4 regions of the Streptomyces sp. NPDC057702 genome follow, and region 1 is predicted to be linked to each of the others. Evidence: riboswitches for the same ligand, from Rfam matches in the RefSeq annotation. Region 1 holds a riboswitch; each other region holds the start of a gene.
What was found. Region 1 has a riboswitch for cyclic di-AMP ahead of ACFVFR_RS20440 (C40 family peptidase). Riboswitches for the same ligand answer to the same signal wherever they lie in the genome.
Positions count from the first base shown of each region.

Region 2: linked by a shared signal. The riboswitch ahead of ACFVFR_RS10740 (M23 family metallopeptidase) and the one ahead of ACFVFR_RS20440 (C40 family peptidase) in region 1 are both predicted to bind cyclic di-AMP.
Region 3: linked by a shared signal. The riboswitch ahead of ACFVFR_RS23870 (transglycosylase family protein) and the one ahead of ACFVFR_RS20440 (C40 family peptidase) in region 1 are both predicted to bind cyclic di-AMP.
Region 4: linked by a shared signal. The riboswitch ahead of ACFVFR_RS06180 (M23 family metallopeptidase) and the one ahead of ACFVFR_RS20440 (C40 family peptidase) in region 1 are both predicted to bind cyclic di-AMP.

Region 1 covers NZ_JBHVJC010000025.1:110,029-115,591, reverse strand. The annotation lists gene ACFVFR_RS20460 (SDR family NAD(P)-dependent oxidoreductase) at 1-342, opposite strand, end outside; gene ACFVFR_RS20455 (FcoT family thioesterase) at 395-958, opposite strand; gene ACFVFR_RS20450 (TauD/TfdA dioxygenase family protein) at 968-1,873, opposite strand; gene ACFVFR_RS20445 (SAM-dependent methyltransferase) at 2,476-3,531, shown strand; cyclic di-AMP (ydaO/yuaA leader) riboswitch at 3,957-4,147, shown strand; gene ACFVFR_RS20440 (C40 family peptidase) at 4,151-4,624, shown strand; gene ACFVFR_RS20435 (hypothetical protein) at 4,863-5,462, shown strand.
Region 2 covers NZ_JBHVJC010000011.1:156,385-161,947, reverse strand. The annotation lists gene ACFVFR_RS10745 (aldo/keto reductase) at 1-300, opposite strand, end outside; gene ACFVFR_RS10740 (M23 family metallopeptidase) at 429-1,574, opposite strand; cyclic di-AMP (ydaO/yuaA leader) riboswitch at 1,586-1,754, opposite strand; gene ACFVFR_RS10735 (PP2C family protein-serine/threonine phosphatase) at 1,901-3,070, opposite strand; gene ACFVFR_RS10730 (DUF6227 family protein) at 3,218-4,129, opposite strand; gene ACFVFR_RS10725 (SGNH/GDSL hydrolase family protein) at 4,653-5,563, opposite strand, start outside.
Region 3 covers NZ_JBHVJC010000032.1:38,837-44,399, reverse strand. The annotation lists gene eno (phosphopyruvate hydratase) at 1-473, opposite strand, end outside; gene ACFVFR_RS23870 (transglycosylase family protein) at 1,185-1,949, opposite strand; cyclic di-AMP (ydaO/yuaA leader) riboswitch at 1,952-2,117, opposite strand; gene ACFVFR_RS23865 (transglycosylase family protein) at 2,393-3,550, opposite strand; gene ACFVFR_RS23860 (cytochrome P450) at 5,186-5,563, opposite strand, start outside.
Region 4 covers NZ_JBHVJC010000006.1:114,982-120,544, forward strand. The annotation lists gene ACFVFR_RS06165 (DNA topoisomerase (ATP-hydrolyzing) subunit A) at 1-363, opposite strand, end outside; gene ACFVFR_RS06170 (M16 family metallopeptidase) at 602-2,020, shown strand; gene ACFVFR_RS06175 (M16 family metallopeptidase) at 2,080-3,447, shown strand; cyclic di-AMP (ydaO/yuaA leader) riboswitch at 3,893-4,054, shown strand; gene ACFVFR_RS06180 (M23 family metallopeptidase) at 4,069-4,986, shown strand; gene ACFVFR_RS06185 (HPr family phosphocarrier protein) at 5,326-5,563, opposite strand, start outside.

The sequences.
Region 1 (5,563 bases):
CTGCTGGGGGTCGATGTAGTCGGCTTCCTTGGGCGAGATGTTGTAGAACTTCGCGTCGAACTGGTCGATGCGGTCCAGGAATCCGCCACGCTCGCACCGGATGACGCCCTTGGCCTCCGGGTCGTCGGAGGTGAGTCCTTCGGGGTCCCAGCGGTCGGTGGGCAGTTCGCGCAGTCCGGACTGGCCGGTGCGCAGGAACTCGGCGAACTCGTCGGGCGCGTTGCTGCCGCCGGGAATGCGCAGTCCCATACCGACGATGGCGATGGGTTCGGGCACGACTCCGGGTGCGGTGGGGGTGGCGTTCGCGGTGCGGTCCTGTGATTCAGTGACGTGAGGTGACATGGCTCCTGCTCTTCTTTTCGCACAGTCCGTGCCAGGTGTTGACGCGACGCATTTACGCGGCCCGGTTTCTCGTCGTTCGTACGGCGAGCCGCACACCGCCGTGACAGGCGGGCATGTCCTGTTCGCCGTAGCGACACAGCGTGCTGACGAGGGCGATCGAACCGTCCTCGCCATCGCGTTCGTCAATGCCGACGACATCGATTTCGCCCCAGAACCCGCGCCCGCGCATGGCGCGGCGAAAGGTGCTGCGAAAGTCGACGATAAGGATGTCGGGGAGCTGCCGCTCCCAGAACTCCTCGAGCGTCCAGGTGCTGAACGGCCACATGGTGTGCTCTTTGACGGACTTCGCCAGCAGGTAGTAGACGAGCTGGTTGAAACACAGGTTGAATTCGACCGAGTTGAAATGTCCGGTGTCGTCGATGTAGCACGACTCGGGAATGGTGAACTCCCCACGCGCGCTGACCCGCCCGCCGTCGCGGGGTTCACCCTGGCGGGTGACGGTGGCGCTGGTGAGGTAGCGGCAGTGTGGCTTGTACGGGGTGAGGACCTGGCGCAGGAGCGGCTCGTCGCAGCCGTACCGGACGGACCGCGACGAGGCGGGTGTGATGAGTTCCACGGGGTCCCCTCAGCGGCCGTCGGCCGGCTGCTGGGCGCCGATGCCGGCGTAGAACTCGTACGCGTCGTGGACGGTGACCCGGTGCGAGACGGTGGGCTCGGGCTTGACGGTGTGCCGGGCGCAGTGCACGAGGCTGCGGTTGTCCCAGACGAGGAGGTCGCCCTTGTCGAAGGTCTGGAGGTGGATGTTCTCGTGCTGGAAGGTGGGGTCGGCCTGACCGACGGCGCTCAGCAGCTCCCGCAACAGGCTGTCGGGCAGCGGCGTGCCATCGGCCTGCTGGAGTTCGAAGGTGAACGCCTCGCTGATGTAGAGCAGCGGCTCGCCGGTGACCGGGTGCGGGAAGACGGTGGGGTGGGTGACCGCCGGGGTGTGGTCCTCGATCTCGGCGAGCACGTCGGTGATCGGTCGGTAGACGTCGTCGGGGCGGATCTTGAAGTACCGCCGGACGCTGTTGCGGCTGTACGTTCCCTCGATGGCGTTCTTCATCTCGCGGGAGAGCTTCTGGTACGCCCTGCCCATGTCGATGAAGTAGGTGCCGCGGTTTTCCCGGGGCACCACCTGCGGGTAGATGAGCGTGAGCCCGAAAGGCCGGGCCATGAACGAGTAGTCGTGGTGCCAGAACTTCCCTGTCTGGGGCACGCCGATTTGCTGACCTGACTCCCTCACGTTGGAGGAGACGAAGATCTCCTTGTGCTCCGGGTGGTGGTACATCGGCTGGTAGTAGGTTTCCACTTCGCCCAGTCGTCGACCGAAGGCGACGAATTCCGCGGGCGAGAGGCTCTGCTGCTTCAAGACCACGATCTTGTGCTCGTAGACCTTCTCCTTGAGCGCGACCATTTCCTGGTCCGAGGCGCTCATGACATCGAGTTCGAGGTCCACGCCCAAGGCGGCTTCCGTTTGTGGTGCGGTGGTCATATCTCCCCCAGCGGCGTGCCGGTTGGTTAAACGATGCACTGGCGGCACCACCGTTCAGCAGCGGCCTTAGGTCAACCTTGAAGCGCGCTGAAACGGAGGGGTGATCTCACCTACAGGCGTTCGGGGGGCACTTGAGCGGACGGCGCCGAACTCCTTGGGCCGACTGGGCGGAGACCCGGGTGGCCCACTCGGCGGCAACCGGACTATATGTCACCCGTACGAGTGGACCGGGGTCTCGGCCGCGCGACGTCGTACCGGCGACTCGGCCTGGCCAATCGCCTCGGAATACGGTGCGCCGGGGCGTGCTGGAGTGAAAGGGCGGGCGCGCTGGGCCCGGTGCGATCGGTCAATCTCCTGATACACCTGTCCCCTGCGCGTGATCGACGCGCGACGTATGGGCCCGCGGGGCGTTGGGCAGTCAGTTCCCCAGCGCACGTGTGCCGTCAACCCTCCTGGTGTGACAGCCGTCCGTGGTGCGCGCCACCCGCCACCGCGTCGCCGGCCGCCGGGTCGCGGGCTGCGGTGCCGGCGGGGCGCGCGTCGGCCCGACCGTCGCCCGCGCGTACGCCATCGCCACCCCCAGCACAGATGAGGAACTCCCCGTGAAGATCCGCACGTTCGCCAAGCTGGTGCGCAGCAGTCACTTCTCGCTGGCCATGCGGCTGCCCAAGGACCTGATGGCGCCCGCCTACCGCGCCTCGTTCCTGGCCGCCGCCGCCGGCAGCGGGGTGCTGCGCCACCTGGCGCGGCAGCCGCTCGACGCGCCCGCACTCGCCGACGAGCTCGGCATGCACGGAGAGGAGCACCTGCTGGGCGCCTGGCTGGAGATGGGCGTACGGCTGGGAGAGCTCGGCCAGCGCGGGGGGCGCTACCGGCTGCGTGGTCGGCTGGCCAGGGCGTTGGCCAAGGCGGAGGCGGACGCGTACGTGGCGCTGCTCGAACAGCTCATGCGCTTCCACGCCCCGCTGCTGCTGGACGCCCCGGCGATGTTGCGCGAGGGGCGGCGGGTGGCGATCACCGACCAGGACGGCGCGCTGATCGCCCGTTCCTCGCGTGTGCTCGAACCCGCCGTGCAGGCGGTGGTGGAGCAGCACGTGGACCGGGCGGCGCCGGTGCGCCTGCTTGAGGTGGGGTGCGGCAGCGGCACCTACGTGCGGCACGCCGCCTCGCTCAACCCCCGGCTGACGGCGGTGGCCATCGACCTCCAGGACGAGGTGGTGGCCCAGGCCCGGGGGAACCTGGACAAGTGGGGGCTGGCCGATCGGGTGGAGGTGGTGCGCAGCGACGTGCGGACCTACGCCACGGAGCAGAAGTTCGACCTGGTCACCCTGCACAACAACATCTACTACTTCCCCGAGGGCGAGCGGACCAAGGTGCTGGAGCGGGCGCGCTCCTTCCTGATGCCCGGGGGCCGGCTGCTGCTGACGACGAGCTGCCAGGGCGGCGGGCCCGGTATCGAGATGCTGAACCTGTGGTGCGCCTACGCCGACTTCACCGGCACACTGCCGCGCCCGACCGAGCTGCTGGACCAGATGCGGGACGCGGGCTTCACGCGGGTGCGCTCCCGTCGGCTGGTGCCGGGTGAGGAGTTCCGGGCCTTCGTCGGTACGAGCTCGTTCGACGGCCCGGCCGACGGCCCGCGCGAGACGGCCGACTGAGCCGCGTTCACACCCCAAGGCGGCGCGCGCGGCCCTGGGCGGCGCCGTGTCGCCCCGGCGGGGCGGGGGCCGCGCGCTGTCGGCCCGCGCCACGGGGGTGCCGTCGCGGGGTGCCGGGCTCGCCGACGGCCCGCGCTGGGCGCGGCGTGACGTCTCGTCACCGCCCACACTCCGGACCGGGCGCGTTCGGCGGCTGCATGGCCCACAGCCGCGCCGCGCCGTGGAACCTCCCCGTCCGGTTTGCTGTTTCCGCAGGTCAGGGCGAGTGTGCGCGACTCGTATGGGGTACCTGTGGCGGCGCGGTTCTGCGTCACCGACGAAGGTGAAGAACTTCACATACGGCCCTTTCGGCTGCGATTTCGGGCCGTGAATGACGCAGTATCCCTATCCGACAGCACCAAGCCCCCGTCACCACGGCGGGGCGGTCCGGGCGGACGCCGAGTCCTGCCGCCGCGCGGACCCAGGGAGAAGACCACGGATCGGCAGGAACGGGAGACCCAGGTACGACGGGCCACGAATTCGGTGGCCCTTGGGGTGAAGCCACGTAGATGGCCGGGCAACTTCGTCAGCCCGAACCCGACAGGTCATCTTTCGCAGGCGGATGTCGAAGGGCTTTCGTATGTCCGCGCAGCCACGTATACCCGCGCTCGCCACCCGTATCGGCACCGCGTCCGCTCTGACCGCGACGGTGTTGGCGGGCTCCTCGCTCGTACCGGCCATGTCGACCGACGCACAGGCGGCCACGACCTCCGGCAAGGCGCTCAAGGTCGCGGCCGGCAAGAAGGGCGCGCCCTACAAGTACGGGGCGGTCGGCCCGCACCGGTTCGACTGCTCGGGGCTCACGCTCTACTCGTTCAAGAAGGCGGGCAAGAAGCTGCCGCGCACGGCCGCCGCCCAGTACAACAAGACCCGCCACCTGTCCGCGAAGTCCCGCAAGGCGGGCGATCTGGTCTTCTTCCACTCCGGCCGGAACGTCTACCACGTGGGCATCTACGCCGGGCGGAACAAGATCTGGCACGCGCCCAAGCCGGGCAAGTCGGTGCGGCTGGAGAAGATCTGGACCAACAAGGTCTGGTACGGCCGCGTGCGCTGAGCCGTCCCACGGCCGGGCCGTGGTCGTCGGGCGGGTGGCGGCGCGCGCCGTCACCCGCCCGTTCGCGGGCCAGGATGAGGCAGGGGCCTTCGGATGTCCCGGCTTTGCGCCACGCTCACCAGGCCGGGTGATGTTCCCGGGGCGGACGTCACCCTCAGGAGGCACTCGGCGTTGTCCTCGACGTGCCGACCGAATCACGGTCGGCCTGATGCAACGAGGACGAGTCATGATGCGAGGAATGACGGGTGCGGCCGTCGTTGCGGCGGCGCTGGCGTGTGCGGTGACGCCGGCCCAGGCCCGCGAGACGACCACGCCGATCCAGAACGGCAAGGCCGAGTTCTGCCTGACCAAGCCGGCCGCGAAGCGGCTCGCCGAGGCGAAGATCCGGTTGGCCGCGACGGGGGGCGCCAAGCTCACCGGCAAGCAGCACCAGTGTGTGTCGTTCCCGCTGACCGAGGGCACCCGGGACTACGCGAAGCTCAAGGGCGGGGTGACCTTCCGCGACCGGGACGACCGCCTGGACCTCACCAAGATCCACAACTATGTCAACAAGACCCCGCACACGCAGGTGTCGGCCTCGGTCAACCGGGCCAAGGCGCGGCAGGTCGACTTCCTGACGTACTCCATCAAGCGGGAGAACGCCCAGACCACGCCGAAGCAGATCAAGGCCGTCGACGTACGGACCGCGCTGACCGCCGACGGCGAGAAGCTGCTGAAGAAGACGTTCGGCAAGTCGCCGCTGCGCGCGGGTGAGCACGCGTTCGTCCTGAACGCGGTGGCTGACCTGCCGCAGGGCGCGCCGGACCTGCTCGCCGCCCTGCTCGGCTCGCTGGGCTGACCGGCCGCTGAGCCGGCGGAGGGGATGCCTTCGGCCGGCCACCGGTGAGGGTGCTGGCCGAGGGCTCACCCGGGTGCCGTCGAGACGCCGCGTGGGTCACG
Region 2 (5,563 bases), on a different contig from region 1:
GCGCTCCGGTACGCCGTTGCCCACCTTGGTCGCGATGACGACGTCGTCCCGCCGGCCACGGGCCGCGAGCCAGTCGCCGATGATGGTCTCCGACTCGCCGCCCGAGTTTCCCGGCACCCAGGCCGCGTACACGTCGGCGGTGTCGACGAAGTTGCCGCCCGCCCCCGTGTAGGCGTCCAGGATGGCGAAGGACTGGGCCCGGTCGGCGCCCCAGCCGAAGACGTTGCCGCCCAGCGCGAGGGGGGACACCTCGATGTCGCCGATCCGGCGCGTGCGCGTGCTCTGTTGTTGATCAGCCATGTTCACGCGCAACGGGCCGGTCCTGAGGGCTATTCCCCCCGGGCCCGTGGCCCGGCGGGCGACCGGGCCGCGCCGGGCCCGCGCGCGGAGCCCGGCCCCCGCGCGCGGGGGCCGGGTCGTGCCGTCGGCTAGGGCTGGAGGCCGTGGTTCTGGAGCCAGGCCATCGGGTCGATCGGCGCGCCACCGCTGGGGCGCACCTCCAGGTGCAGGTGCGGGCCGGTCACGTTGCCGGTCGCGCCCACCCGGCCGATGACCTTGCCCGTGCCGACCGTGCCGGTGGTCCGCGTCATGGACGACAGATGGCAGTACCAGATCTCGGTGCCGTCATCGAGTGTGAGGACGATCCGGTAGCCGTACGAACCGGCCCAGCCGGCCTGCGTGATGGTCCCGCCGTGCACCGCCCCCACCGGCGTGCCGGTGGGGGCGGCGAAGTCCAGCCCGGTGTGGTTGGCCGACCACATGTCGCCGGCCTGCCCGAAGGTGGACGTCAGCGTGTACGAGCCGACGGGCAGGGCGTAGCTGGCGGCGAGCTTCGCGCGGCGCTCGGCCTCCGCCTTCCGCTGGGCCGCCGCCGCGCGTCGGGCCTCGGCCTCGGCCGCCTCGCGCTTGGCCGCCGCCTCGGCGGCCCGCTCCCTCTCCACCTCGGCGGCCTTCTTGCGGGACGCCTCGGCCGCCGCCTCGCGTGCCGCGGCCCGTTCGGCGGCCTCACGCTCGGCGGCGTCGGCCGCGCTGTGCTGGGTGTCGGCCTGCTGCAGGATGCGGGCCCGCAGCGCCTCGCCCGCGTTGGCCGTGCCGTGCGCGGACTCCTCGGCCGTCAGTCCGGCCTGGCTGAACGGCGCGTGGGCCGCGGCCTGCCGTTCGGCGGCCTGGCGCTGGTCGGTGTCGGAGCCGCCGTCGGAAACGAGCGGCCCGACGCCGGGGAGTTCGTCGGCGTCGGGCAGGGCGGCCTTGACCTGGTCGGCGATGGGGCCGAGGTCGGGCATCGATATGGGGGGCTGGGGGCGGTCCTTGGCGCTGGCCATGCCGCCGGCGCCGACCGCCGCGATGACGCCCACGCCGAGCACGGCGCCGCTGCGGGCCATCGATCCGCCGCGCTGTTTGACCACGCGGTGCCGGCCACGGACGGGGGCGACGGATTCGGCGGTGGGGTTCCACTCCTCCCAGGGGCCGTCCCCCGCCTCGCTCCCGGGCGGTGCCCAGGGAGGCCCGGCGGGGTCCTCGACGTCGTCGTACGCGGGGGAAGCCTGGTCGAGGGCAGACCTGTTGGACGCCACGGAGGCGTGCTCCTTTCCTTCCTTCTCGCCTACCGGGTTAGCTGACGGGTTCGGAGCAGGAAGGTCTCCTACGAGTCGCGGACGACCCGATTCACCCCAAGGGTTGGTTCCCCGGTTCCCTCGCCACGGCACCGCTGTGAGCTGCGATGACGCACCTACGGGATTCGGCGACGGCGCACGGTGCCGCCTCTGGCGGCGGCTGTGACGGCCGCGCTGCGTTATCGAACGTTAATAGAGGCCGGGGTGTGATTCCAAGCTGTTCCGGGGAATACCCGCTCCGCTTCGACGGCACGCCGGTACCACCTCAGCACAGGGGTCAAGATCGGCTACCCAGCGCAGTCGTCGGGGCTCCGACGGGCCCGTCGGGCGACCGCCAGACCCGGCGGTCCCGGCCGCCGCAGCGCCAGCAGCGCCATGTCGTCGGCCCGCTGCCCACCGGCGTGCCGGCCCACGTCGGCGATCAGCGTGTCCAGGAGCGCGTCCGGGCCCACGAAGCGCCGGCCGCTCAGGCGCCGCGTCGGCTCGTAGAACCGCCCGCTGGCATCGCGCGCCTCGGTCACCCCGTCCGTGAGCAGCAGCAGCGTCGCCCCGGCCGGGAAGGGCAGCTCCTGCACGGTGTCCCGCCAGGCGGCCAGGTCCCGCATGCCCAGCGGCAGCGCGTCGGCGTCCGGGCTGAGCTCACGCACGTGACCGGTGGGCAGCAGCAACAGGGGCGGCGGGTGGCCCCGGTTGACGAGCCGCAGCGCGCCGCCGTCCTCCCCGATCTCGACCAGCACGGCCGTGGTGAACCCCTCGAACTGGTCGAGCCCCACCCGCCGGTCGCCCTCCCGGTCCAGCGCCCGCTCCAGCCGGTCGGCCAGCCCCTCCAGGGACGGCTCCTGCTCGGCGGCCTCCCGGAAGGCCCCGATGACGACGGCGACGGCCTCCACGGCCTCCAGCCCCTTGCCCCGTACGTCGCCGATGATCGCCCGCACGCCGTGCGGTGTCTCCTGCACCGCGAACAGGTCACCGCCGATACGGGCGTCGGTCTGCGCGGCGACGTAGCGGGCGGCGACCTTCAGGGGCCCGATACGGGCCGGGGGCGCGGGCAGCACGGCGCGCTGCGCGGCCTCGGCGACGACGCGTACGGTCGCCAGTTGGCGGAAGTTGCGTCGCACCACCAGGTTGATCGCCAGCGCCAGCAGCGCGACGGTGCACACGGTGACGACCTCGGTCACCGACAGGGCGTGGTCGCCGCCGCTGTGGAAGACCGCCAGCAGCACCGAGCTGACGGCGGCCGTCGCGGCCACCGCCGACGTCGCGCCCAGCGAGAACAGCGGGGCGGCGACCAGCGGCGCGGCCGACAGGAACGGCGAGGCCGTGTAGTGCGTCGGCATGAGCACGTCGAAGATGACGCCGCCGACCAGCAGGAACGCGGGCAGCCAGCGGGCGATCCGACGAGCCCGCGCGGCCCGTGGCGACTCCGCGCCCGCACCGGCCCACCCAGCACTCCCCACGCGTCGCTCCCGCTCTCGACTGGCCCGCACCCGGCACAGCGCCCCGCCGGATGCGTCCGTCCCAGCGTCCGGCCCACGCGGCGGGCGGGCGACCCGGAGGCGGCCAAGCGGGCGTACGCCACGCCGGGGCGCGGCGTACGCACCGGGTCAGAGCTCGACGCCCAGGGCGCGGGCGTGCCGGTCCGCCGCGCCCTCGGCGGCGGCCTCGTCCAGGTACACCTCACACACCAGCCGGCCGTCCGGCGTCAGGTTGTGCTCCAGCTCCCACAACACCAGCTCGCCACCACCCACCAGCAGGAACGCGTGCTCGTAGAACCGGCACCAGGTCGTGTCCGGGCCGGCCGTGCGCAGCCGGGGCTTGGTCGCCAGCGCGATGTCGTGCGCGAACGCCGTGGCCAGCAGGGCGCGTACGTCCTCGCCGGGACGGTCCGGGTTCTCCGCCCTGCGCAGCACCCGTCGCGCGTGGTCGGCGGAGTCGTCGATCGCGTACGTTCGCTGCGGCCCGAACGACCCCACCGTCGTACGTAGTTGCTCCGGCAACCAGAAGGGGGCGCTGTCCAGCTCGTCCCACAGTGCGCCCCCGATGCGCTCGTGCACCCGCCGCTCGGCGACCGTCAGTGAGCGCTCGTCTGCGTACAGCTCGTAGCACACCTGGGAGGTGCCGGCCGGCTCCTCGCCGGCCTCGGTCGGCGCCTCGCCCCGCGCACCGGGCTGACCGGCGGAGACGCGCCGCTCCCCGCGCGCCTCGGCGTCCGCTCGCGGCTCGCCGGTCGTGGGGGCCGGGCACGCCTTCGTGTCCGGCGAGGTGTTGTGCTCCAGCTCCCACAGCAACTCGCTGCTGCCGTCGGGGAGCAGGAAGACGTGGCGGTAGGTGTTGCACCCCACGGGGGCCGAGCGCCCGTTGCACTGGCGGCAGGAGCGCAGCTCGGACTGGTGCATCAGCGCGCCGCGCAACCTGGCGGCCAGCGCGTCGTCGATCTCGAAGCCGTTTTGAGCCCGGGTCAGCAGCCCGTCGAGGTGCGCGGCGGAAGGTTCTCCGCCTGGTTGTGCGTGCCCCACGTCCCTCTCCTCCCGAACATTGCCACGCCGCGCCCCCCAGCGACTCCCTCGCCACTTACGGTAGCGAAGTGAATACGGCAAGCGCGGTGGGTTTCCCGGAAGCCGTTCGTGAGATGCGCTCGTGCGTCGGTTCCGCGCCACCCACGCGCCATGCCACGCCCCCGGCCCCACGACCGGCCCGTCATGCTCCACCACGGGCGTCGCATGCGCCGGCGCATGCTCTCGCTGCTCTTTGCGCTCCCCGTGCGCCCGGAGATTTGCCCGTACTCACCCGCAAATCCGCACCCCCGGGTCGCCTGCCCGGGCTCCCAAGTCTGACGTGAAATAGACGCTCCACCGCGCAACCCACGGTGCCGCTCTGATATCGGGCGGCGGGGACGTACCGCCCGGCCACCGGGCGCTGGCGAGCCTCCCGCGACCGGTCGGGCCACGCGGCGCGGCGCGGCGGGTGCCTCGGTACGCCCCGAGACGCCCCGGTACGCCCCGGGCGGCGAACGGTTAGGGCGACACGGGGCGCGGGGGCTCAGCTCCCGTGCGGCGTGGCGGGGTCGGCGGCGGTGGCGGTGGCGGTGGCGGCGAACGGGCCGCCGGGGCCGAAGGCGAGGTGGGCGAAGCGTTCGCCGATGCGGCGCTGGGCGGCGTCGTCGGGGTGGATCTGGTCGGGCAGCGGCAACTCGGCGAAGTCGCGCTCGCCGTACAGGGCCAGGCCGTCCAGGTAGTACAGGTGCCGGTCGCTCTGGGCCCGCTGGGCCACCACGCGGCCGAGCTCGCGACGGATCGAGGTGAGCGTGAGCGCCCCGCTGGCGACCTGGGCCGGGTCGCCGTAGCCCCGGTAGCTGACGCCCGGGCCCGGCGCGTCGGGGTCCGGGTACATGGGCCCCGGCACCCGCTCGACCACCGGCGCGTGCAGCGGCGAGACGACCAGCAGCGGCGCCGTCGGGTGCCCCTCGCGCACCGTGTCCAGGAAACCGTGCAGCGCCGGGCCGAGCGTCCGCAGCCGGAAGGCGTCGAGCGCGACGATGTTGATGCCCACCTTCACGCTGATCAGGTCGGCCGGCGCGTCCCGGATGGCCCGGGCCGTGAACGGGTCGAGCAGCGCGTTGCCGCTCAGCCCCAGGTTGACCAGGTCCGCGCCGGCCAGCCGGGCGGCCACGGCCGGCCAGGCCCCGGTCGGCCCCGCCGCGCCGGCGCCCTGGCTGATCGAACTGCCGTGGTGCACCCAGCGCGGCGACGGGACACCGACCGCGCGCGGCGGCCGCAGCGGCGCGTCGGCGCGCAGCGCGACCAGTTCCACGATCGCGGCGTGCGGCAGCCAGATCTCCACGTCCTGCTCCCGCCCGGAAAGCCCCTCGAACCGCACGGCGACCACCCCATCGCGCGCGGGCACGCCGGGGGCGGGGGCGGGGGCGGGGGCCGCATCGGGGCCGGGGCTCA
Region 3 (5,563 bases), on a different contig from region 1:
GAGTCGGCGTGCGAGCCGCCGTTGAGGATGTTCATCATCGGCACCGGGAGCTGGTGCGCGTTGGGGCCGCCCAGGTAGCGGAAGAGCGGCAGGTCGGACGCCTCGGAGGCGGCGTGCGCGACGGCGAGCGAGACGCCGAGGATGGCGTTGGCGCCGAGCGAGGACTTGTCCGGGGTGGCGTCCAGGTCGAACATGGCCTGGTCGATCAGGCGCTGCTCGGTGGCGTCGTAGCCGACCAGCTCCGGGCCGATCTGCTCGATGACGGCGAGCACGGCCTTCTCCACACCCTTGCCGCCGTAACGGGCCTTGTCGCCGTCCCGCAGCTCCAGGGCCTCGAACTGGCCGGTCGAGGCGCCGGACGGTACGGCAGCACGGCCGGTGCTGCCGTCGTCGAGGCCGACCTCGACCTCGACCGTGGGGTTGCCTCGCGAGTCGAGGATCTCGCGAGCTACGACGACGTCGATAGACGGCACGAGCGGTCTCCTTCGTGTGGGTCTGAGCTTCTGCGACACGAGCCTAACCGGCCCCGGCACCCCGGCTCGCCGCGCGCCCGCCCGACGAGACGACAAGAGGGGCAAAAGCGCAGATCGTCGGGCGAATGACGCAACCGAATCGGCGGCGCGGCTCCCCCGGGCAGCGCTGGCCGGGGTCCTCGCGCGGGGCGCCCGCGGCATGCTTACGCGCCCCGGACGACGGTCCGCCGACCACCAGCCGTCCGTCAGCCGACCGCCGGTCGACCACGCCGCGTCGGCGGGTACGGGCGGGTACGGCCGGCGCCGGGACGGGCGGAGGCCGGGCCGGGCGCGGGGGTCGAGGCATCCCGCCAGGGGTCCGTACGGAGCGCGACGCCGCGGCCTCCCGCGCGGCACCGGCACCCCGTGCGGGCCGGCCCGCTACCGGCGCCCCGCCCGGCGTGGGTGCCGCTGGCGTCCCCCGCGGCCCGCGCGGCGCTGGCGCCTCGTACGGCGCGCCCCGCCGCGGGCTCGTACGGCCCTACGTCGCGTTTCCCGTACGCCACGGGCGCGCCGTGCGCCGTGGGGCGGCCGGGAAACGCGGAGCCCCGCCGCGGTGCGCTCGGGGGAAGGCGCACCGTGACGGGGCGGTCTGCGGTCGCGCCCGGCGTGCGGGCGGGACGGCGCCGGGCCGGCTCGGGGCGGGGCCGGCCGAGCGCCTCAGACGAGGGGTCAGCTCAGGTGGAGCTGCTGGCCCGGGTAGATCAGGTCGGCATCGGTGACGATGTCGTCGTTCAGGTCGTACAGCTTCGCCCAGCCGCCCTTGACGTTCTCGGCCTCGGCGATCTTGGCGAGGGTGTCGCCGGCCTCGACCTTGTACTCGCCGTCGCCCTTCTTGATCGTCTTGGGGGCGGTCTGCTGCGGCGCGGCCTGCTTCGGGGCGGCGTGCTTGGGCACGTACCGCTCGGAGCTGCGGCTCGGGGCCTGCTCGTCCGTGGCGCGCGGCCCGGCGTGCTTCGGGGCGGCCTTCGGCGCGGACTGCTGCGGGGCGGCCTGCTGCTGCTTGGGCGCGGCCTGCTGCTTGGGGGCCTGCTGCTTGGGCGCGGTCTGCTTGGGCGCGGTGTAGCCGCCCTGGGTCAGGTTGACGCCACAGTGCGGCCAGGCGCCCTTGCCCTGGCTGGCCAGGACCTTCTCGGCGATCTGTATCTGCTGGGCCTTGGACGCCTTGTCGGCGGTCGAGGCGTAGGCGGTGCCGCCGTACGCGGCCCAGGTGGAGGCGGAGAACTGCAGGCCGCCGTAGTAGCCGTTGCCGGTGTTGATCGACCAGTTGCCGGTGGACTCGCACTGGGCGACCTGGTCCCACTGGCCGGTGGTGGCGGCGTTGGCGCCGGTGGCCCCCATCAGCGGCACGGCGACGGCGGCACCGGTGACACCGGCGAGCGTGGCGATGCGGGTGGCCTTGGACGGACGACGGTGCTTGCCCTTGGAAATCAGCATGTTGGTTTCCTCACCGACGCCTACGAGGTGAGCTGTCGGGTTCGGACTGTGAGTTGCCCGGCCGCGGTTTCCCGCGGCTTCACCCCAAGCCGTGCAGCCCCCTCGTTCCACGGGCCGTCCGGCACTTACCTGTGGTTCCCCCGCTCCTGCCTTCGGCGCTTGACGCGTCGGTTCCCCCCGGCCGCCGGCAGGATTCGGCGTGACGACCAGTGGCGCTCGCGGTGGCGAGCGATGAAGACCGTAATCACAGATCCCCGGAGTGCTCAAACCCCAACATCCCTGGAAAGTCAGTGGGGTTTACCCGCAAGAAAATCACATCCCCGCAGGTCAGACAGCACGCACAAAGGCCGGACAAGCAAGACACGCCGGAGATCCGAAGAGACCCATGTCTCACTTTCGCAAAGCGGGGTGTTCGCGTACGAAACCCCCCATGCGGCGGCCGGTCAGCGCTTGGCGGTGGCCTCCAGGTCCAGCTTCTGGCCGGGCAGGATCAGGTCGGGATCGTCCCCTATGACGCTTTCGTTGGCCTCGTAGAGGGCCGGCCAGCCGCCCGGGGTCTCGTGCTTCTCGGCGATCGCCCACAGCGTGTCACCGTCGCGCACCTTGTGCTCACTCCGGGCGACATCGCCCGTGCGGTCGGTGGCGCGCCCGCGCTCGCCACGGTCGGCGTGCCGACCCTCGGGGCGCTCCCGGTCCGTGTCGCGGTCGCCGGTGGCGCCGTCGGGCGTCCCGGGCTCCTCGCTCGGCTCGCCCCGGTGCTTGCCGGTGCCCGCGCCGTCCTCGCGCTCCCGCGCGTCGCCGGGCCGCTGAGCGTCGCCCCGCCCGGCCTCGCCCCGCCCCGCGGCGTCCCGCCCCGCGTCGTCCTGGTCGCCCCGGGACGCGTCGGGCGTCTGACCCGGCGTCTGGCGGCCGGCTCCGTCACGGTCGGCCGGCGTGTCCTCGTCCCGGGTCGGGCTCGGGCTGGCGTCGTCGGTGGGCTTCGCGTCGTCGGGGGCGTCCGCGTCGGGGGTGGGCCGGTCGGTGCGCTCGGCGTCCGGGGTCGGCCTGGTGTCGGAGTTCGGCTTGCCGGCCGGCTCCGAGGTGGCGTCCGGGCTGGGCTTGGTGTCCGGGGTGGGCTTCGCGTCGGGCGCGTCCGGTCTGGGGCTTGGCGTGTGGCCGTAGTCGCCCCGGTCGGTGCCCCGGTCGTCCTGGGTGGTGTCGCCCGGGTTGACGTCGGGAACCTCGCCGTCCTCGGTGAGGCCGGCCGACTGGGCGCAGTCGTTCCAGGCCGCCGGGCCGCGCTCGGACAGGATCGTCTGGGCGACGGCTATCTGCTGCGCGCGGCTGGCCAGGTCCGGGCGGGCCGCGTGGTCCTTGCCGCCGTAGAGCTGCCAGGCGTCCAGGCTCAACCCCAGACCGCCGTAGCGACCGTTGCCCTCGTTGGCGCTCCAGGTGCCGCCGCTCTCGCAGTCGGCGACCCGGTCCCAGGTGGCCGTGTCGGCGGCGCCGGCACCGGTGGCACCCAGCAGCGGGAGAGCGATTCCCGCGCCGGTCACCCCCGCTGCGACGACGATGGCCGGGGCCTGACGGGGGCGTCGGTGTTTGCCGTTGCCGGATCGCATGCGGTGGCCTCTCGTGTGGCGGCAGATTTTGACGGTCGAACATACTGCCGGCCCGGGACCGTCACAAGCTGATGTAGTGGAGGTCACGCGGCGATCACGTCGCTGACGTGGCGTCAGATCACGGGTGCGCGCGACGGTTTAGCCGCGCCCTAGCACAGTGCGCTGACGCGCTCGCGCGCGGCCGGCGGAACACCCGGCGCGCGGGCCGCGACGAGGGGGCGCGGGAGGTCAGGGACGGGCGCGCGGCCACATGGCGCCGGCGGGAGCGGGCGGCGTCGCGCTGCGCGGCACGCCGAACGGCCGGCGCGCGGGGCGCCCGCGGACCTATTCGGCCACCCGGGTGCGAGGGGGGTGGCTCCGTCCGTCGCCGTACGTGTCTTACGTAGCTGGCGCTTGGCGCTTGGCGCTTGGCGTTTGGCGTTTGGCGCTTGGCGGGTGGGGAGCGGCGGGTGGTGCGGGTGCCGCGAGGTGCGGGGCGCCGGGCGCGGGGTGGGGTGGGGTGGGGCGCCGGGCGCGGGGTGGCGGTGCGGGCCGGCGGGCGTGGGGGGCTGTGCGGGCCGGCGGGCGGAGGTGGGGCGGGGCGCGGGTGCGGGCGATGGCGCGAGGGGCCGGGTCGGCGCGGGTCGCCAGGCGAGCGGGGGCGGGCGGGGATGCGGTGGCCGGCTGCCGGGGAGGGGGGCGAGTCGATGGCGCGCGGGCGCCGGGCGGACGCGGGCCGTCAGGCGAGCGGTGGTGGGCGGAGGTGGGGTGGTCGGCCACCGGCCGCCGGCTGTCGGGCAGGTGGAGCGGGTTGATGGCACGGGGCACCTGGCGGACGCGGGCCGCCAGGCAAGCGGGGGCGGGCGGGGATGCGGTGGCCGGCTGCCGGGCAGGGGGGGCGGGTCGATGGCGCGCGGGGGGCAGGGCGATCGCGCGCGGATCAGAGGTGTGGGGGCAGGGCGATGGTGCAAGGCCCGGGCGGACGCGGGCCCGTGGCGCGGGGGCGGATCGATCGCGTGCGGGTCGGTGGCGCGGGGCGTCGGGCGGGCACACGCTGACGGCGAGACGGCGACCCGTCGGGCAGACGGGTCGGGGGCAGGGCGATCCGGGTAAGCGGGCAAGCGAGGGCGGGTCGGTCAGGTCGCCCCCACGCCCGCCGGGCAGGCGGGAGCGGGGGCGGGGCGGGTCGGCCGAGCGCGCGCGGGCCGGAGGCGTAAGAGCAGGCCGATGGCGCGAGGCCCAGGCACGGGCCCGTGGCGCGGGAGCGGATCGATCGCGCGTAGGCGCCAGCGGCGCGGGGCGTAGGGCGAGAACCGATCGATCCAGCGCGCGGGCCAGCGGCCGAGGCGGGGGGCGGACCGGAGTGCGGCGCCGGGCGGGGGCGGGTCCGATGGCGCGCGGGCCAGTAGTGCGCGCACGGGCCGACGGTGTGGGTGCCGGCCAGCGGTGCGCTCGCGGGGCAGCGGTGTGGGCGCGGGACAGTGGTGCGCGCGGGCCAGCGACGTGGGTGCGAGCCAGCGGCGTGGGCGGGCCGGGGGCGTGGGTGCGGGCCAGCGGTGCGCGCGGGCCAGCGACGTGGGTGCCGGCCAGCGGCGTGGGTGGGCCGAGGGCGTGGGTGCGGGCCAGTGGCGTGGGTGGGGGGTGGTGGTGGGTGGGTTAGTTGGTGGGCGGGGTGAAGGTGACGGGGAGGGTGCGCAGTCCGCGCATGATGAGCCCGCCGCGCCAGCGCAGTTCGGCCGGGTCGGCCGCCAGTTCCAGGTCGGGCAGCCGGGTCAGCAGGGTGGCGATCGCGGTACGCCCCTCGATGCGGGCGAGCGGGGCGCCGACGCAATAGTGGATGCCGTGGCCGTACCCCAGATGCTGGTTGTCGCGGCGGCTCAGGTCGAGCCGGTCGGGGTCGGGGAAGCGGCGCGGGTCACGGTCGGCGGCGGCCAGCACCACCAGGACAGGCTCGCCCGTGGCGACGTGCTGGCCGTCGATGGTCAGCGGCTCGGTCGCGAACCGCCAGGTGGCCAGTTCGACGGGCCCGTCGTA
Region 4 (5,563 bases), on a different contig from region 1:
CGAGCCGAAGTTGCCGTGCCCGTCCACCAGCGGCAGTCGCATCGAGAACGGCTGGGCCATGCGCACCAGCGCGTCGTAGATGGACGCGTCACCGTGCGGGTGCAGCTTGCCCATCACCTCGCCGACGACCCGGGCGCACTTGACGTACCCCCGCTCGGGGCGCAACCCCATGTCGTTCATCTGGTAGAGGATGCGGCGGTGCACCGGCTTGAGGCCGTCCCTGGCGTCGGGCAGCGCGCGGGAGTAGATGACCGAGTAGGCGTATTCGAGGAAGGAGCCCTGCATCTCATCGACGACGTCGATGTCGAGGATGCGCTCCTCGAAATCCTCCGGTGGCGGGGTCTTCGTGCTGCGGCGGGCCATCGCGGCTGCGGCTCCTTCTCCTACCGGTACGAGTGCTGACGTCGACCATTGTGGCCCGCCGCACTGACAACGCCGACCACGACCCGGCTGGTCGCGCCCGGACGGGAGCGCCGCGCACCCCGCGCCGACGCCACCGCGCGAGCGTCCTTCGCGGGGAACTTCGCCAGATGTCAGCCCGCTTGCATACAGTGACAGGACTGCTCAACCCGCGATAGATCGCGCGATCGAAGGGACGTACATGCCCATGGGTCACACGGCCACGCAACAGGCCGGCTCCGGCGGCCTGACAGCGACCGAGCACCGCCTGGCGAACGGTCTGCGTGTGGTGCTCTCCGAGGACCACCTGACCCCGGTCGCCGCGGTCTGCCTCTGGTACGACGTCGGCTCCCGCCACGAGGTCAAGGGGCGTACGGGACTCGCCCACCTCTTCGAGCACCTGATGTTCCAGGGCTCGAAGCAGGTCAGCGGCAACGGGCACTTCGAGCTCGTGCAGGGCGCCGGCGGTTCGCTCAACGGCACCACGAGCTTCGAGCGGACCAACTACTTCGAGACCATGCCCGCCCACCAGGTGGAGCTGGCCCTGTGGCTGGAAGCCGACCGGATGGGGTCGCTGCTCTCCGCGCTCGACGAGGAGAGCATGGAGAACCAGCGCGACGTGGTGAAGAACGAGCGCCGCCAGCGCTACGACAACGTGCCCTACGGCACCGCCTTCGAGCGGCTGACCGCGATGGCCTACCCGGAGGGCCACCCCTACCACCACACGCCCATCGGCTCGATGGCGGACCTGGACGCGGCGTCGCTGGAGGACGCGCGGCAGTTCTTCCGTACCTACTACGCGCCGAACAACGCCGTGCTCTCCGTCGTCGGCGACATCGACCCCGAGCAGACCCTGGCGTGGGTCGAGAAGTACTTCGGCAGCATCCCCGCGCACGACGGCAAGCCCACCCCACGGGACGGCGCGCTGCCCGACACCATCGGCGCGCAGTTGCGCGAGGAGGTGCGCGAGGAGGTGCCCGCGCGCGCCCTGATGGCCGCCTACCGGCTGCCGCACGACGGCACCCGCGAGGCGGACGCCGCCGACCTGGCCCTGACCGTGCTCGGCGGTGGCGAGTCCTCCCGCCTGCACAACCGGCTGGTGCGCCGCGACCGCACCGCCGTCGCGGCCGGCTTCGGACTGCTGCGGCTGGCCGGCGCGCCCTCGCTGGGCTGGCTGGACGTCAAGACCTCGGGCGGCGTGGAGGTGCCCGCCATCGAGTCCGCCGTGGACGAGGAGCTGGCCCGCTTCGCCGCCGAGGGCCCGAGCCCGCAGGAGATGGAGCGGGCCCAGGCGCAGCTCGAGCGCGAGTGGCTGGACCGGCTGGCCACGGTCGGCGGCCGGGCCGACGAACTGTGCCGGTACGCGGTCCTCTTCGGTGACCCGCAGCTCGCGCTGAGCGCGGTGGACCGGGTCCTGGACATCACCGCCGACGAGGTGCGGGCCGTCGCCGCGGCCCGACTGCGTCCCGACAACCGCGCGGTGCTGGTCTACGAGCCGACCGAGCCCGCCGAGACCGGCGAGGGCGAGGAGACCGTGGAGGCCACCGAGCCGACCGATGTCGTGCGGGCGGCCCCCGCCGACGCGGCGACCGAGGACAACGACGAAGGGGCGGGCCGGTGAGCGACGCAGCGACCACGACCGCGACACAGACCGACGCGACGGACACCACCGTGACCAGCATGCAGTTCCACCCCCAGCCCCAGCCCGGCCAGGCCAAGCCGTGGGCCTTCCCCGCACCCGAGCGCGGCCAGCTCCCCAACGGCCTGACCGTGCTGCGCTGTCACCGGCCGGGCCAGCAGGTCGTCGCGGTCGAGGTCAACCTCGCCGCGCCGCTGGAGGCCGAGCCGCAGGGGCTCGAAGGCGTGGCGACCATCATGGCCAGGGCCCTGTCCGAGGGGACCGACCGGCACTCGGCCGAGGAGTTCGCGGCCGAGCTGGAGCGCTGCGGCGCCACCCTGGACGCCTACGCCGACCACCCGGGCGTGCGGGTCTCCCTGGAGGTTCCGGCCTCCCGGCTGACCAAGGCGCTCGGACTGCTCGCCGACGCGCTGCGGGCCCCCGCCTTCCCCGAGAGCGAGGTGGAGCGGCTGGTGCGCAACCGGCTCGACGAGATCCCGCACGAGCTGGCCAACCCGGCGCGGCGGGCCGCGATGACGCTGTCCAAGGAGCTCTTCCCGGCCGACTCCCGGATGTCCCGGCCCCGCCAGGGCACCGAGGAGACGGTGACGGGCGTGGACGCCGCCGCCGTGCGCGCCTTCTACGCCGCCCACGTGCGCCCGGCCACGGCCACCGCGGTGGTCGTCGGCGACCTCACCGGCGTGGACCTCGACCAGGCGCTCGCCGAGACGCTGGGCGCCTGGAGCGGCGACACGGCCGCGCCGCGCCCGGTGCCCGCCGTCACCGCCGACGACAGCGGCCGGGTCGTCATCGTGGACCGGCCCGGTGCCGTGCAGACCCAGCTGCTCATCGGACGGGTCGGCGCCGACCGGCACGACCGGGTGTGGCCCGCGCAGACGCTCGGCACCTACTGCCTGGGTGGCACCCTCACCTCCCGGCTGGACCGCGTGCTGCGCGAGGAGAAGGGCTACACGTACGGCGTGCGGGCCTTCGCGCAGGTCCTGCGCTCCACGCCGGAGGGCACCGGCCTCTCGCTGCTGGCCATCAGCGGTTCGGTGGCCACCGAGGTGACCGGCCCGGCGCTGGAGGACGCGTGGAAGGTGCTGCGCACGCTGGCCGCCGAGGGGCTCACGGACGACGAGCGTGACGTGGCCGTGCAGAACCTGGTGGGGATCGCCCCGCTGAAGTACGAGACGGCCGCCTCCGTCGCGGGCACCCTCGCCGACCAGGTGGAGCAGCACCTCCCGGACGACTTCCAGGCCCACCTCTACCAACGGCTCGCCGAGACCGGCACCGTCGAGGCGACCGCGGCGGCGGTGGCCGCCTTCCCGACGGACCGTCTGGTGACCGTGCTGGTCGGCGACGCCTCGGTGATCGCGGAGCCGGTCAAGGCGCTGGGCATCGGTGACGTGCGGGTGGTGACCGGCTAGCACGAGGCGTGGCGGGGCGCGGAAGCCCGTAGGCGTACCGACCGGGCTGGCGCGCCGTCAGGCGGCGTGGGGCCCGGTGCGGTCCCGCGCCGTCCCGTCTCCCGCGCTCGCCGCCCGGAGCCCGCCGTGAGGCGTGTCCCGGAGCGTTCGCCGGTCCGCGTGCGGCGGCTCGCGTCGCCGCCTCGCCAGCGGCGGCGCCCGAATCGCCCCGACCCACACGAGCGGAGCGCGGAGCTCCGGTCGCCGACGTGTGGTTACGGCGAGTCAGGAGGCCCTGGTGTCCCGTGGGATGCCAGGGCCTCTCGGTATGTCTGGTTTGCGGGAGAGGCTGCCCGTCTGCCGTGTGGCGTGCGCAACATTCACCCGGTTCTGTTTGCCGATCAAAAGACGTCCCGCTTAGCGTCAGCCCCGTTGCTCGTCACAGATCAGCCACACCCGTGGCACCGGGCAGCCATCGCCGAGTCCCTCATGGCGCGAGCCAGGGGAGCCGGGGACCCATGTCCCCTGGGGTGAATCGGCCGCCATCCTCGCGAGGGGCGTGGCGACCGTAGGAGACCTTCCTGCTCCGAACCCGTCAGCTAACCCGGTAGGCGAGAAGGAAGGAAAGGAGTACGCCTCCTCATGGCGCTCACTCGTGCCACTGGGCGGCACCGTCGCCCCAGCCGTCTTACCCGGAGCAGCGCGAACGTGGCGGGCATGGCCACTCTCGCCGCCACCGGAGTCGTCGCCGGCATAGCCGCCCCCGCGATGGCCGCCTCCGGCGCCGCCGGCTCGCAGGAACCCCAGGACACCGGTCTGCGTCAGGCGGTGGCCCTCAACGACGGCATCGCCGACAAGATCGGCGCCCAGGCCGACGCCCAGTACTCCGCCGCCGAGCAGGCCGCGGCCGAACAGCAGGCCGAGGAGGAGGCGCGCCAGCAGGCCGCCAAGCACGCCGCCGAGATGAAGAAGAAGGCGGAGGAGGCCAAGCGCAAGGCCGCCGCCGAGGCCGCGAAGAAGAAGGCCGCCGAGAAGAAGGCGGCCGAGGCCCGCGCCGCCGAGGCGCGTGAGGCCGCCGAGACCCGTGCGACCGAGACCCGCGAGGCCAGCGACACGCGGGCCACCCGCACCGTCGAGCGCACCACGCTGGGCGCCGCCTACGTCTCCCCGGTCGCGGGCAGCTACGTCTCCACGCAGTACCAGGCGTCGGGCGGCAACTGGTCCTCCGGCAGCCACACCGGCATCGACTTCCACGCCGGCCTGGGCACCTCGGTGCGTGCCGTAGGCGCCGGCACCGTCGTCGAGGCGGGCTGGGGCGGCGCGTACGGCAACAACGTCGTGATCAAGATGAACGACGGCACCTACACCCAGTACGGCCACCTCGACTCGCTCTCTGTCTCGGTGGGTCAGAGCGTCGCCCCGGGCCAGCAGATCGGCCTGGCCGGCAACACGGGCAACTCCACCGGCGCGCACCTGCACTTCGAGGCCCGCACGTCGCCCGAGTACGGCTCGGACATCAACCCCGTCGCCTACCTGCGCTCGCACGGCGTCAACATCTGAGCCGGAGCCGGCCCCGCGCGGACGGCGGCAGGGCACGGGGGCGCACCCACCCGTGCTGAGCCCGGCACGCCCGGGGCCACCGGTCGGGCGGCCGTGAGCTCGCCCCCGCGCGTCGCGTCATCTCGAAGGCCCCACCCCCGCCGGGTGGGGCCTTCGGCATGCGCGCTCCGGGGCGGGCCGGTGGCGGCCGAGCCGAGCGGTCGGCCCGCCGGGGGCCCTGAGACGTACGCGGGCGGGGCGCGCCCCGGGGGTGCGGGCGGATGGGAGGCGCGGGAAACGACGAAGCCGCGGTGACGACCCTGGGGGCCACCGCGGCTTCGGAAGGTACCGAACGGCGAGTCAGACCGTCTCCGGGAGCTCCTCAAGGCCCTCGGCGACGAGCTTGGCCAGACGGTCGAGCGCGGCGTCGGCGCCGTCGGCCTCGGAGGCCAGCACGATCTCCTCGCCGCCCTGCGCGCCCAGGCCGAGCACGGCGAGCATCGAGGCGGCGTTGACCGGGGAGCCGTCCGACTTGGCGATCGTCACGGGGACGCCGGAGGCCGTCGCGGCGCGGACGAAGATCGACGCGGGGCGAGCG